2 regions of the Pelagovum pacificum genome follow, and region 1 is predicted to be linked to the other one. Evidence: riboswitches for the same ligand, from Rfam matches in the RefSeq annotation. Region 1 holds a riboswitch; the other holds the start of a gene.
The links. Region 1 has a riboswitch for thiamine pyrophosphate ahead of I8N54_RS06700 (YkoF family thiamine/hydroxymethylpyrimidine-binding protein). Riboswitches for the same ligand answer to the same signal wherever they lie in the genome.
Positions count from the first base shown of each region.

Region 1 (5,874 bases):
GTCGCGGACAGGAACCGCGCCACGACGTCCGGGTTTTCGGCGAGGTAATCGGTGCGCGAGCCGATGTAGCCGTTCTGCTGGTCCGGGATGCCGTAGTCGGCGTAGGCGAAGGACGATTGCTCGCGCCCGAGCAGTTCGCTGTTCACGCCCTCCCACGTGGCCACTTCGAGCGTGAAGTCGACGCGCCCCGTGGCGAGCGCCTCGTAGGCGCCGGTGCCGAGCGTGACGGTGTCATAGTCGGGCGTGCCGCCGTCGGTCTCGATCATCGTGGAGATCAGCGCATCCTCCCACGCGCTGCCGAACCCTGCGTAGGTCTTTCCTTCGAGGTCGGCGGGGCGTGCGATCTCCGCGTTGTCGCTCTGGTAGACGAGCCGCCCGGTCTCGTGCTGCATCGTCACCCAGAGCGCGGTGATGTCGGCCCCGGTGGCACGGGCGGTCATGAAGCCGAGTGAGGTCATGTAGGCGAAGTCCGCCGCGCCCGAGGCGAGCAGCGCGCTCGACGCGGTGTCGGAATAGGGCAGGATTTCCACGTCGAGGCCCGCGTCGTCGTAGAGGCCGCGCTCTTCGGCGACGATCAGGCCGACGTGGTTCGAGTTCAGCGTCCAGTCGAGCGCGATGGACACGTCATGAAGGTCCTGCGCGGCGATCGCCGTCGGCAGGGTCAGGCAGGTGGCGAAAAGGGTCGCGTATCTCATGTGGTCTCCTCCAGCAGTCTGGTTCTGAGCGAGGTCCGGATCTCGGCCAGCGCGGCTTCGGTCCGTTTCCCGCGAGGGGTGTCGATCGGGATGTCGGCGGTGATCCGGCCGGGCCTTGCGCCCATGACGAGGATCCGGTCGGCCATCTGCGTCGCCTCGTGCAGGTCGTGGGTCACCATGAGGATCCCCCTCGGCCGCTCGACGAGACGGGCGGCGAGCCAGTCCTGCATGGTCAGGCGCGTGACGGCATCGAGCGCAGAGAACGGCTCGTCGAGCAGGACGAAGCGGCTTTCCTGAACGATGGTGCGCAGGAAGGCCGCGCGCTGCCGCATCCCGCCGGACAGGGCAGCCGGAAAGGCGTCCTCGGTCCCGTCGAGCCCGAATGACGCGAGCAGCGGCATGATCGTCCTGCGTGCCTCGGTGCGGGGCATGCCCCTGACCGAAAGGCCCAGCGCGGCGTTCTCGGCGATGGTGAGCCAGGGCAGCAACGCATCCTGCTGCGGCTGGTAGGCGATGGCCCGGTCGGGCGGCCTCACCGGCGCGCCGTCGAGCGTCGCCTGCCCCTCGGCGGCGAGCGTGGGCGCCAGAACCCCCGCCAACCATTTGACGACCGATGTCTTGCCGCATCCCGACGGTCCGATCAGGCAGGTGAGCCGCTCCTCCGCCACCTCGAAGGAGACGTCGCTGACGACCGACTGGTCGCCGGACCGTATGGTCAGACCGTCAACCCGCAGCATCGGCGGGTCCCCTGAATCGTCGCCCCGTCACCCGGTCGGCCAGTTGCAGCAGGCCGAGCAGGAGAAGGGTCAGCGCGGCCGATACGACCACGGCGGCCAGCACGAGGTCGGCGCGGAAGTTGTTCTTCGCGGCGAGGATGTAGATCCCCAGCCCACGTCGCGCGCCGGCGTATTCGGCGAAGATCGTCGCCACGATGGCATAGGTCGCCGAAATCCGGAGCCCAGCGAGGAACGCGCCCCGTGCGGCGGGCAGCGTGGCCCGGCGGAAGATCGCGACGCGGCCTGCATCCATCGACCGGAGCAGGTCGAGATAGGCCTGCGGCACCGCGGCGTAGCCCGACAGCAGGCTGACCAGCATCGGGAAGAACGTGACGAGTATCACCAGCAGCACCTTGGGCAGCAGGCCGAAGCCGAACCAGAGGATCATCAGCGGCGCGAGGGCGACGATCGGAATCGTCTGGCTGGCAACGAAGAGGGGCATGAGCCCTCTCCGCACCCACGGGACGAAGTGCAGCACGACCGACGTCGCAAAGGCGAACCCGACCGAGAGGGTGAAGCCGAGGGTCGCGACACCGAGCGTCGCAAGAACGTGGGGCGCGATCGCCGCGCGCTCCAGCCAGAGCACGTGGGCGATACCGCTAGGCGATGGCAGGATCATCGGCTCGACCCCGGCAAGGCGGCAGTACCCCTCCCATCCAAGGAGCAGGGCAAGCGCGAGGAGCGCCGTGGGGTATGAATAGCTCAGGATGCGCATTGGCTCGGGGCAGCTCGGGGAGCGCCTCAGGACAGGCTCGGGCTGTTGGCCGACGCGGTCAGGTCGATCGTCACGTGCCCTTCGGCGGGGCCGAAGCGGAGGAACGCCTGCCGCACCGCCTCGAACGTCGCGCCGGCGTCGCCGCGAAGTCGTGTGCAGAAGTTCTTCGATCGGAAGAACGTGCCGGAGTCCTTCAGGAACTCGATACAGCCGTAGATCTCGTCCATGTGCCGATCCTGCCCGAGCACGTAGAGCGAAAACTGCAGGTCGATCCCGACGCCGAGGACCGGCGCGTCGGCGACGGCCTGCCTTGCGCGGGCGATCCGCTCGTCCAGCGGGAGGCTCTGGGCCTCCGTCAGGACGTCGCAGCGGCAGGAGGGATCATCGGGCTCGCCCGGACAGCCGCGCGACAGCGTGACGTGCATCGTCACGTGCTCCGGCTGCCGCGCGGCCGCGGCAAAGAGATCGCGCATGCCGTCGATCAGTGGTGCCGGCGCACCGACCATCAGGGTCGAGACGTCATCCGTCTCGATCCTGAGATCCGACCTGTAGGGATCGAGCGCCCCGAGGCTCGACGTGATGACATCCACGAATCCGGACGTCATGGGATATAGCGACACCTGCGCGCCGATGAACATGATGACCTCGCTCCGCCGGTATTACCCGGATCAGCTATGGAGGGTTCGCGCGGTCCCGCGCATCTCAGCCCCGATCGGAGCACCCCTGGTTGCACCGCAGAGCATGAAGCGATTGCGCCCAGTGTCAATGGCCGATCGGGATTGCCGGGAATTGTCCGAGGATTCCGAATGAATTCCGTGGCTTGGTTGAGGTAACTCCGGAACTCGGCACGAGGCGATGCGCCGCATCACGCGGCGCTTGGTCTTCCCGATTCACGCGGCTACAGCTTGACGCGAGGAGTTCGGACACGTGCACAAACACGAGACATCAGCGCGGAAGCGGCCCGGTTTTGCCCGGGGTCTGCTGCGTCTGCTCGTCTGTCTGCCGTTGCTGCTCATCGCGCTTCTGCCGCCGGGCACGATGCCCGCGGTCGCCGCGGACGGTTCGGTCTACATCACGATCTGTACCGGTGACGGTCCGATCCTCGCCGTCCGCAAGGCCGACGGTGAGATCCAACCCGTCGATGAGGTGGAGCCCGGCCACGACAGCGGCAGCTCCGGACCGTGCGACTGGGCGGTTCACAGCGGGCCGCTGGCGATCGCGGGTGAGAATGCTTCGCTGACTTTCGTCGCCATCGACGGTCGCCTCGACCCCCTGCAGCTTCCCGCTGCGGCGGTGTTGCTTGCCGACGTCCTTGGCCCCCAGGCCCGGGGCCCTCCAGACTTTTCCTGATCCGACCTGTGCCGGAACCGGCGCGGGACACTCTCTTGTCGGCAGCCTCACAGGACGCACGGAAGGTGTGTGCGAGTCGCTGCGAACTATCAGGATAATCTTATGAAAAACCTTACACTTTCGGCCTGCATGGCAGCGGCCGCGTTCACCATGGCCGCCCCGGCCTCGGCCCATTCGACGCTCGAAGTCGGCGAAGCCCCGGCGGGATCGACGTACCGCGCCGTCCTGCGTGTGCCTCATGGCTGCGACGGCCAAGCCACGCATACTGTCAGCGTCGATCTCCCCGAAGGCTTCTACAACGCCAAGCCCATGCCGAAGGCTGACTGGATGCTCGAGACCGAGACCGGCACTTATGAGACGCCCTACATGAACCACGGCACCGAGATGACGGAGGGGGTCCGGACCATCACGTGGTCAGACGGCAATCTCGAGGATGGCTGGTACGACGAGTTCGTCTTTCGCGGCTCGATCGGTGCGGACATCGAGCCCGGCACGGTACTCTACTTCCCGACCACGCAAATCTGCGCCGACGGCACTGCCGACTGGACCGATACCTCAGGTGAAAGCGGCGTGCCCAACCCGGCACCGTCGCTGACGGTGGTGGCCGCGGGCGGCGGAGACGACCACGGCCACAGCCACAACCACGGTGCGCACGGGGATGTCGCATCCGCCGACGTTACCATCGGCGAGCTGACGCTGTCGGGCGCCTTCACGCGTGCGTCCCTGCCGAACCAGCCGGTCGGCGGCGGTTATGTCACGATCACCAACCCTGGCGACACGGACGATACGCTGATTGCCGGCTCCGCTCCCTTCGCTGGTCGCGTCGAGATCCACGAGATGGCGATGGAGGGTGACGTGATGCGGATGCGCGAGCTTGCCGACGGTCTTCCGATCCCTGCCGGTGAGACCGTCGTTCTGGAGCCGGGTGGCTACCACGTGATGTTCATGGAACTCGGCGCACCGCTCGTCGAAGGCGAGAACCACGAGGTCACGCTGGAATTCGAGAACGCCGGAGAGGTCACGCTCACCTTCCCGGTCGCCGCCCGCAATGCGGAGGGCATGGATCACGGCGCGATGGACCACGGCGCGATGGACCACTCGGGCGGCGAGAACTGAGATGCCGCGCCTTACATCGATACAGATGGTCCTGTGGGGGCTCGTGGTCATCGCGCTCGTCGGGGTCGGGATGTTCGCCTTCGTGCTGCCCCGGCTCGACGAGAGCGTCAGCGATACTCTCGGCCATGGGGACTACGAGCTGGTGACGACGGATGGTCAACCTTTCACCGAAGAGTCTCTGCTTGGTGAGCCGACCGCGATCTTCTTCGGCTTCACCCACTGTCCGGAAGTCTGCCCGACAACTCTGTCCGACATCGACCTCTGGCAGCAGGAACTGGCGGAGACCGGCGACCAGATCCGGGTCTTCTTCGTCACCGTCGACCCGGAGCGGGACACGGCCGAGGTTCTCGGCAACTACGTGTCCTGGGTGCCCGGTGTCTCCGGCGTGACCGGCAGCGAAGAGCAGATCGCGGAAGCCATCCGCGCCTTCCGGATCTACGCCGCGAAGATCCCGCTCGATGACGGCGGCTACACGATGGATCATTCGGCGATGGTCCTGCTGTTCGATGAGAACGGTCGGCTGGTTGAGCCCATCGCCTACCAGGAACCGACCGACTCTGCCGTCGAGACCATTCGCAGCGTGATGTGATCGCGCCTCGGCCCGGGCGACGACCTCGCCCGGGTCACCGATGTTCGGAATGCCGGGCCAGACGCGCCCACGCTTGGCGAGGCAGCCGGTCAGGCGAGCGAATAGAACAGCATGGTTGCGCTCAGCCAGACGATCAGGATGCCGCCGAATACCTGCAGGGACGAGGAGAGCGCCCCGAGACGTTCCGCGCCCTGGCTCGCGAAAGCCAGGCCCCGGGCCACCACGCTGGAGACCGCGACGAGGCTGGTCAACAGGCTGGTGCCCAACCCCATGACCAGCACGGCGATGGCACCGGCGAGGCGGATGTCCATCTGCCATGCGATGACGAGAAGGAAGATCGCACCCGTGCAGGGCCGGATCGCGATGCTGACAACGAGGATCAGCATGTCCCGGAGGGAACGCAGCCCGGCCACGTCCTCCGGGCTCGGGCCGTGGGAATGGCCGCAGTGGGCGTCGTGGTCGTGGTCGTGATGGTGGTGACCGTGCCTGGTCGCCACAGCGCCGGAGCGAAGCGCCAGCAGGCCACGACCGACGAGCACCAGGCCGATCGCGGCAATGGCGAGGTAGCTCGCCGGCGCGAGATAGTCCTCGGTCAGTGACGTGAGCCGCTGCGCCGACACCTGCAGGAGCGCG
Region 1 is NZ_CP065915.1:1,337,216-1,343,089, reverse strand. Features, by position in the region: gene I8N54_RS06715 (ABC transporter substrate-binding protein) at 1-695, opposite strand, end outside; gene I8N54_RS06710 (ABC transporter ATP-binding protein) at 692-1,432, opposite strand; gene I8N54_RS06705 (ABC transporter permease) at 1,419-2,186, opposite strand; gene I8N54_RS06700 (YkoF family thiamine/hydroxymethylpyrimidine-binding protein) at 2,213-2,824, opposite strand; TPP riboswitch at 2,815-2,921, opposite strand; gene I8N54_RS06695 (DUF2946 family protein) at 3,114-3,536, shown strand; gene I8N54_RS06690 (DUF1775 domain-containing protein) at 3,639-4,652, shown strand; gene I8N54_RS06685 (SCO family protein) at 4,654-5,241, shown strand; gene I8N54_RS06680 (nickel/cobalt transporter) at 5,331-5,874, opposite strand, start outside.

Region 2 (5,874 bases), 1.3 Mb from region 1:
ACGTTCTGCGCGACGGTGAGGTGCGGGAACAGGTTGTGGTCCTGAAACAGGGTCGCGACGGGCCTCTCGGCTGGCTGTCGCCCGGTAATATCCTGACCATCGACATAGATCCGCCCCTCGACCTCGGCGAAGCCGCCGATCGCCGACAGCAAGGTCGACTTGCCGCCGCCGGAGGGGCCGATCACGGCGGTGATACCTTGCGGCACACTGGTGTCTGCGCGGAGCGTGAAGTCCCCGAGCGTCACGGTGATATCTTCAAGCGTCAGCATCGACGCGCCCTCCCCTGTCGAAGGCCCAGAACAACGTGAGGCTCAGCGCGAACAGGACCAACCCCGCACCGGCGGCGGCGTCGGTCCTGAACGCGCCCATAAGTCTATACATCGCGAGGGGCAGCGTTTCCTCACCGGGCCCTGCAAACAAGGCGATCACGCCGAGGTCGCCCATCGACAACGCAGCCGCGATCCCCCCGGCAAAGCCGAGCGGGCGTCTCAGGCGTGGCAGCAGAACGATGCGCAGGCGCGCCCAGCCAGTGAGCCCCATCGCATCCGCAAGGCGCCCGTAGGAGGCCTCCGCCTGCCGGACAGCGGGCGTCACGATGCGTACGGCGAAGGGAACGGCCATCAGCGCGTTGACGAGCGCCGTGATCGCAAGTGCCGCACTGGCGGGCGAGGCGAGCGGGTAAATCACGATGAGCAGGCCGGTCCCCACGACCAGCGGCGACGCAGCGAGCGGGAGCACCCCGGCGAGGGACGAGACCGGCCCTTTCCGCAGGGCGAGGGCCAGCGACAGCACCAGCGCGATGACGGTAGAGGCGAGCGCGACGCACACCGACCGAACCGAGGCGGCGAAGAGGCTGCCAGGCAGGTCCGGCAGTCCGGCGATCCCGCCGGCAACGATCACGCCCAGCGGCAACAACAAGAACAGCGCGGCGAGCGCGATCCAGAACGCGTCGGCCCAGCGGCTCCCGTCCCAGCGTTTCACCGTCCGGTCGAGGCCGGAGCCGAGCCCGTCGGGCACCGTCACCGCGAAAGCGACCGCCGCGACCGCCGCACAGATTGCGAACTGCACCAAAGCCAACAGCGCCGCCCGCTCGAGATCGAAATCGAAGCGCACCGCCTGATAGATGGCGAGCTCGACCGTCGTCGCGCGGGGACCACCGCCGAGGATCAGCGCGACAGCGAAACTCGACAGGCAGATCAGGAAGATCACGAGGAACGCCCCCGGCGCGACCGACCGGATCATCGGCCATTCAAGCAGTCGCCCCACCGGCGCGCCGAGCGACGCGGCAAGACGGAACCGTTCGGACGGGATCGACAGCCAGCCCTGCAGCAGCATCCGTGTGGCAAGCGGCAGGTTGAAGAAAACATGGGCAAGGACGACGCCCTCGTAGCCGTAGATGTCGAGCGGAGGCAGCCCGATGAGGGCCAGCCCGTCGCTCACCAGTCCGCGTCGTCCGAACACCGCGAGCAGGCCCATCACCGCGACGACGACCGGCAGGATGAAGGGCGCGCCAAGCAGTGTGACCAGCACGCTGCGGCCCAGAAAACGCCGCCGCGACAGGGCGCGGGCGACCGGGACCGCCAACAGCACCGACAACGCGGCCGAGGCCAGCGCCTGCAGCAACGTGAAGCGGATCGCGGCCCAGTCCGCCGGGCCGAAAGCGCCGGACCACTCCGCCCGCCACGCGACGGCACCCACGGTGCCGAGCGTCAGGAGCAGAAGAAGTCCGGCGGCCCAGAGACCGGGCCGCGTCAGGCTCATTGCGCGAGCGCCCCGCGCCACGTGTCGATGGCTGCCTCACGCACCGCCTGTGCCTCTTCCGGCGGGTAGAGCAGCGCGCTTTCGGGCTGGGCGAGCGCCTCGAAACCGTCGGGCAGGCCGCCTTCCGGTTCGATCACCGGGTACATCCAGTTCGTCGTCGGGATTACGGACTGGAAGCCGTCGGAGGCGATGAAGGCCATGAACTCGCGGGCCAGTTCGGGCTGGTCGGAGCTCTCGAGGACCGCCGCGACTTCGATCTGAACGTAGTGCCCTTCGTCGAAGGCCCAGGCGACCTTGCTGTCATCCTCTTCCGCGATCGAGTGGTAGGCAGGCGAAGTGGTGTAGGACAGCACCGCGTCGACTTCTCCATCAAGGAACAGGCCGTAGGCCTCGGACCAACCGGGGGTCACGGTCAGCACGTTGTCGGCGAGGTCGGACCAGAGCGCGCCGGCCTCCTCGCCATAAGCCTGCTCGACCCAGAGGACGAGGCCAAGGCCGGGTGTCGAGGACCGGGGGTCCTGAATGGCGATCTGCAGGTCGCTGTCGGCAAGCTCCTGCAGGCTGGACGGCGCCTCGGTCCCCTCATTGCCGACGAAGGCGAAGTAGCCCCAGTCGAACGGCAGAAAGGTATCGTCGTCCCATGTCACGGGCAGATCGAACTCTGCATCGACGCCATGGGGCGCGAAGAGGCCGGTTTCCCGCGCCTGCGCGACTAGGTTGCTGTCGAGGCCGAGCACGATGTCGGCGCCGCTGCGCGCGCCCTCGAGCCGGACCCGGGACAGAAGCGCCGCGCCGTCGCCGGCGGCGACATACTCGACCTCGCAGCCGCATTGCTCCTCGAAGACCTCTGCCACGGCGGGGCCGGGCCCGTAGTCGGGGACAAACGAATCGTAAGCGTAGATGGTCAGGGTTTCCGCGCCTGCTGTCGTGGCAGCAAACGTCAGTCCCGCGATGGTGGTCGCTCTCAGCATCAAATCCTCCAATCGCCGGACGGAAAAAAGGCGTGAAGGACTTTGCCCGTTACCTTCCCTCCGCCGGTGCGAGCCGGTTCAGGTTCAACGGGTCAGCGCGTCGCACGCGCAATCTCAGCCCGGTTTACCGGGCCCCCCGAGGTAGGCAGAGACCTAGAGCGCCCGCAGCAGACCTTCAAGTGGCAGCCGCGTCGGTCGCGCCACGACATCGCCGACGCATGGCCGGCGATGCCATGGACGAGCGTCACTCGGCCGGCTTGTGCGCCACACGGGCAAGGCGCGCCTCGGCCTCCGGGTCGACGCCGATGGCGCCGTCGTAGATCACCCCGGCGTCCGGGTTGTCGAAGACGGCCATGTCGAGCTTGCCCTCTCCCTTCGCCACGATGGTCGAGACGACCGCGTCGCCGGTGATGTTCACCGCTGTGCGGATCATGTCCATCAGACGATCGACGCCGAGGATGATCGCGACACCTTCGATCGGCAAGCCGACCTGGGTGAGCACCATCGTCAGCATGACGAGGCCGACGCCCGGCACACCCGCCGTGCCGATGGAGGCGAGCACTGCCATACCGATGACCGTCAGGTAGCCCGCGATGCCGAGGTCGATGCCGTAGACATTGGCGAGGAACACCGTCGCCACGCCCTGCATGATCGCGGTGCCGTCCATGTTGATCGTCGCGCCGAACGGAACGGTGAAGGACGCAACCGACCCGTCGACGCCGATCCGTTCCGTCACGCTGCGGTAGGTGACCGGGATCGTCGCGTTGGACGACGCCGTGGAGAAGGCGAAGATCTGCGCCGGGCGCATTTTCCGCATGAACGTGATCGGGTTCAGGCCCGCCAGCGTCCTCAGCAGCAGCGACAGCGTCCCGAACAGGTGGAGCAGCAGCGCCCCGACGAGTGTCACCACGTAGAGGATCACGGGCACGAACAGCTCGATCCCCTGTTCCGCGAAGGTGCGAGAGATGAGCGCGAAGACACCGTAGGGCGCGAACATCATCACGATGGCGACGATCTTCATCATCACCTCGTTCATGTATTCGCAGGCCGCGACGAAAGGCTCCGACCGGTCCCCCATCATCAGCACCGCGATGCCGAGAACGCAGGTGTAGAAGATCACCTGCAGCATCTCGCCGTTGGCGAAGGCGGCGATCGGATTGGTCGGCACGATACCTGCGAAGACCTGCCAGACGGACGGCGCCTCGGCCGCGCTGACACCGGACGTGTCGACGCCGGTCATGTCGAAGCCCTTGCCCGGCCCGATGATGAGCGCCAGCGTGATGGCCACCGCGATGGCGATCGCCGTGGTCAGCAGATAAAGCCCGAAGGACCGCGACCCGACCCGGCCAAGCACCCGGATGTCGCCGATACCGGTCACACCGCACAGGAGCGAGAAGAAGACGAGCGGCACGACGAGCATCTTCAGCGCGTTCACGAACATCGTGCCGACCATCCAGAAGAGGCCTTCCACGATGTAGGTGTCGATCCACTCCGATCCGATCTGGTTGAGGATGACACCGAGCACGACGCCCGCTCCCATCCCGACCATGATCTTGGTCGTCAGCGAGGCGCCGCCGCCTCCCTTGCTCGCAATATCAGCCATCGGCCTGACTCCACTGTTGAGGGACTTCAGGATGGCACGAGGTTACATAATCGCAAAACCGCTATGGCGCATGCGAGGGCGAACGCCTGATATTCGGGCAGGAATGGCACGGTCCGCAGTCCTGGCCTGCGCCGGGACGAGGGAGATACCCCGTCCCGGCGCCTGTCTTATTCTGCCGGAGACTGCTCTCCGCCGCGCGAGGGCTTGTTCGCCACCTCGGGCTGCGCGCCAAGCACGCCGGGCAGGTCGTTGGGCATGTTGTGGTCGGCCTCGCTGTCGTTGCGGAACCGCTGACGGTGCCGGTGGACCATGAGGCTGTCCCAGCGCAGTGCCTTCCAAAGGCCGATCGCGATCAGCGCCAGCACGACGGCGAACGGGAAGCCCGCCACCACGGCCGCCGCCTGGAGCGCGTTCAGCCCCCCTGCGACCAACAGCACGGACGCCACCGCACCCTCGGTGACAGCCCAGAAGATCCGCTGGATCTTCGGCGGATCGGGGTCCCCGCCCGCGGTCAGCATGTCGATGACGAAGCTGCCGGAGTCCGAGGAGGTCACGAACCACATGATGACCAGCACGGTCGCGAACAGCGATGTCAGGCCCGAGAACGGGAAGTACTCAAGCAGGGCGAACATCGTGTTGGCGTAGTTCTCCTGCGTGGCCTCCACCAGCGTCGGGTCCCCGCCGAGCGAGATGTCGATCGCGGTGCCGCCGAAAGCGGTGAACCAGAAGAACATGATCGTGCAGGGCAGAAGCATCACGCCGAACATGAACTCCCGGACCGTGCGGCCCCGGCTGATCCGCGCGATGAACACGCCGACGAAGGGCGCCCAGCTGACCCACCAGGCCCAGTAGAAAATGGTCCAGGCGTTCTGCCAGTTACCGGCATCGTTGCCGCCGACCCAGCCCTCATTCCAGGTGCCGAGACGGATCAGGTCCTTCAGGTAGTTGCCGTAATTGTCGACGAAGGTGTCGAAGATGAACAGCGTCGGGCCGACGATCACCATGAAAGCAAGGAAAACCATCGACAGGATGACGTTGATGTTCGACAGCCGCTTGATCCCGCCGTCGAGACCCGCGACGACCGACATGGTCGCCATGGCGGTGATGCCCGCGATGATGAGGATCTGAACGCCGGTGTTGACCGGAACGCCGAAGACAACCTCGAGACCGGAGTTCACCTGCATCGCGCCGAGGCCGAGGGAGGTGACGATCCCGAACATCGTGCCGAAGACGGCGACGATATCAACCAGGTCACCCCAGAAGCCGTAGATCTTCTCACCGATCAGCGGATAGAGCGCCGAGCGGATCGACAGGGGCAGGCCCTTGCGGAAGTGGAAGTAGGCGAGCGCCAGGGCCACGACGGCATAGATCGCCCAGGCGTGGAAGCCCCAGTGCATGAAGGAGATCGACATCGCCTCCTGCGCGGCGGCGACCGTTTCCGGCTCCTGAAGGGGGGCGGCGAAGTAGTGATACATCGGCTCCGCGACGCCCCAGTAGATGAGGCCGATACCGATGCCTGCGCTGAACAGCATGGAGGTC
Region 2 is NZ_CP065915.1:37,140-43,013, reverse strand. Features, by position in the region: gene I8N54_RS00210 (thiamine ABC transporter ATP-binding protein) at 1-269, opposite strand, end outside; gene I8N54_RS00205 (ABC transporter permease family protein) at 256-1,761, opposite strand; gene thiB (thiamine ABC transporter substrate binding subunit) at 1,758-2,732, opposite strand; TPP riboswitch at 2,771-2,881, opposite strand; gene I8N54_RS00195 (dicarboxylate/amino acid:cation symporter) at 2,977-4,335, opposite strand; gene I8N54_RS00190 (BCCT family transporter) at 4,503-5,874, opposite strand, start outside.
Region 2: linked by a shared signal. The riboswitch ahead of thiB (thiamine ABC transporter substrate binding subunit) and the one ahead of I8N54_RS06700 (YkoF family thiamine/hydroxymethylpyrimidine-binding protein) in region 1 are both predicted to bind thiamine pyrophosphate.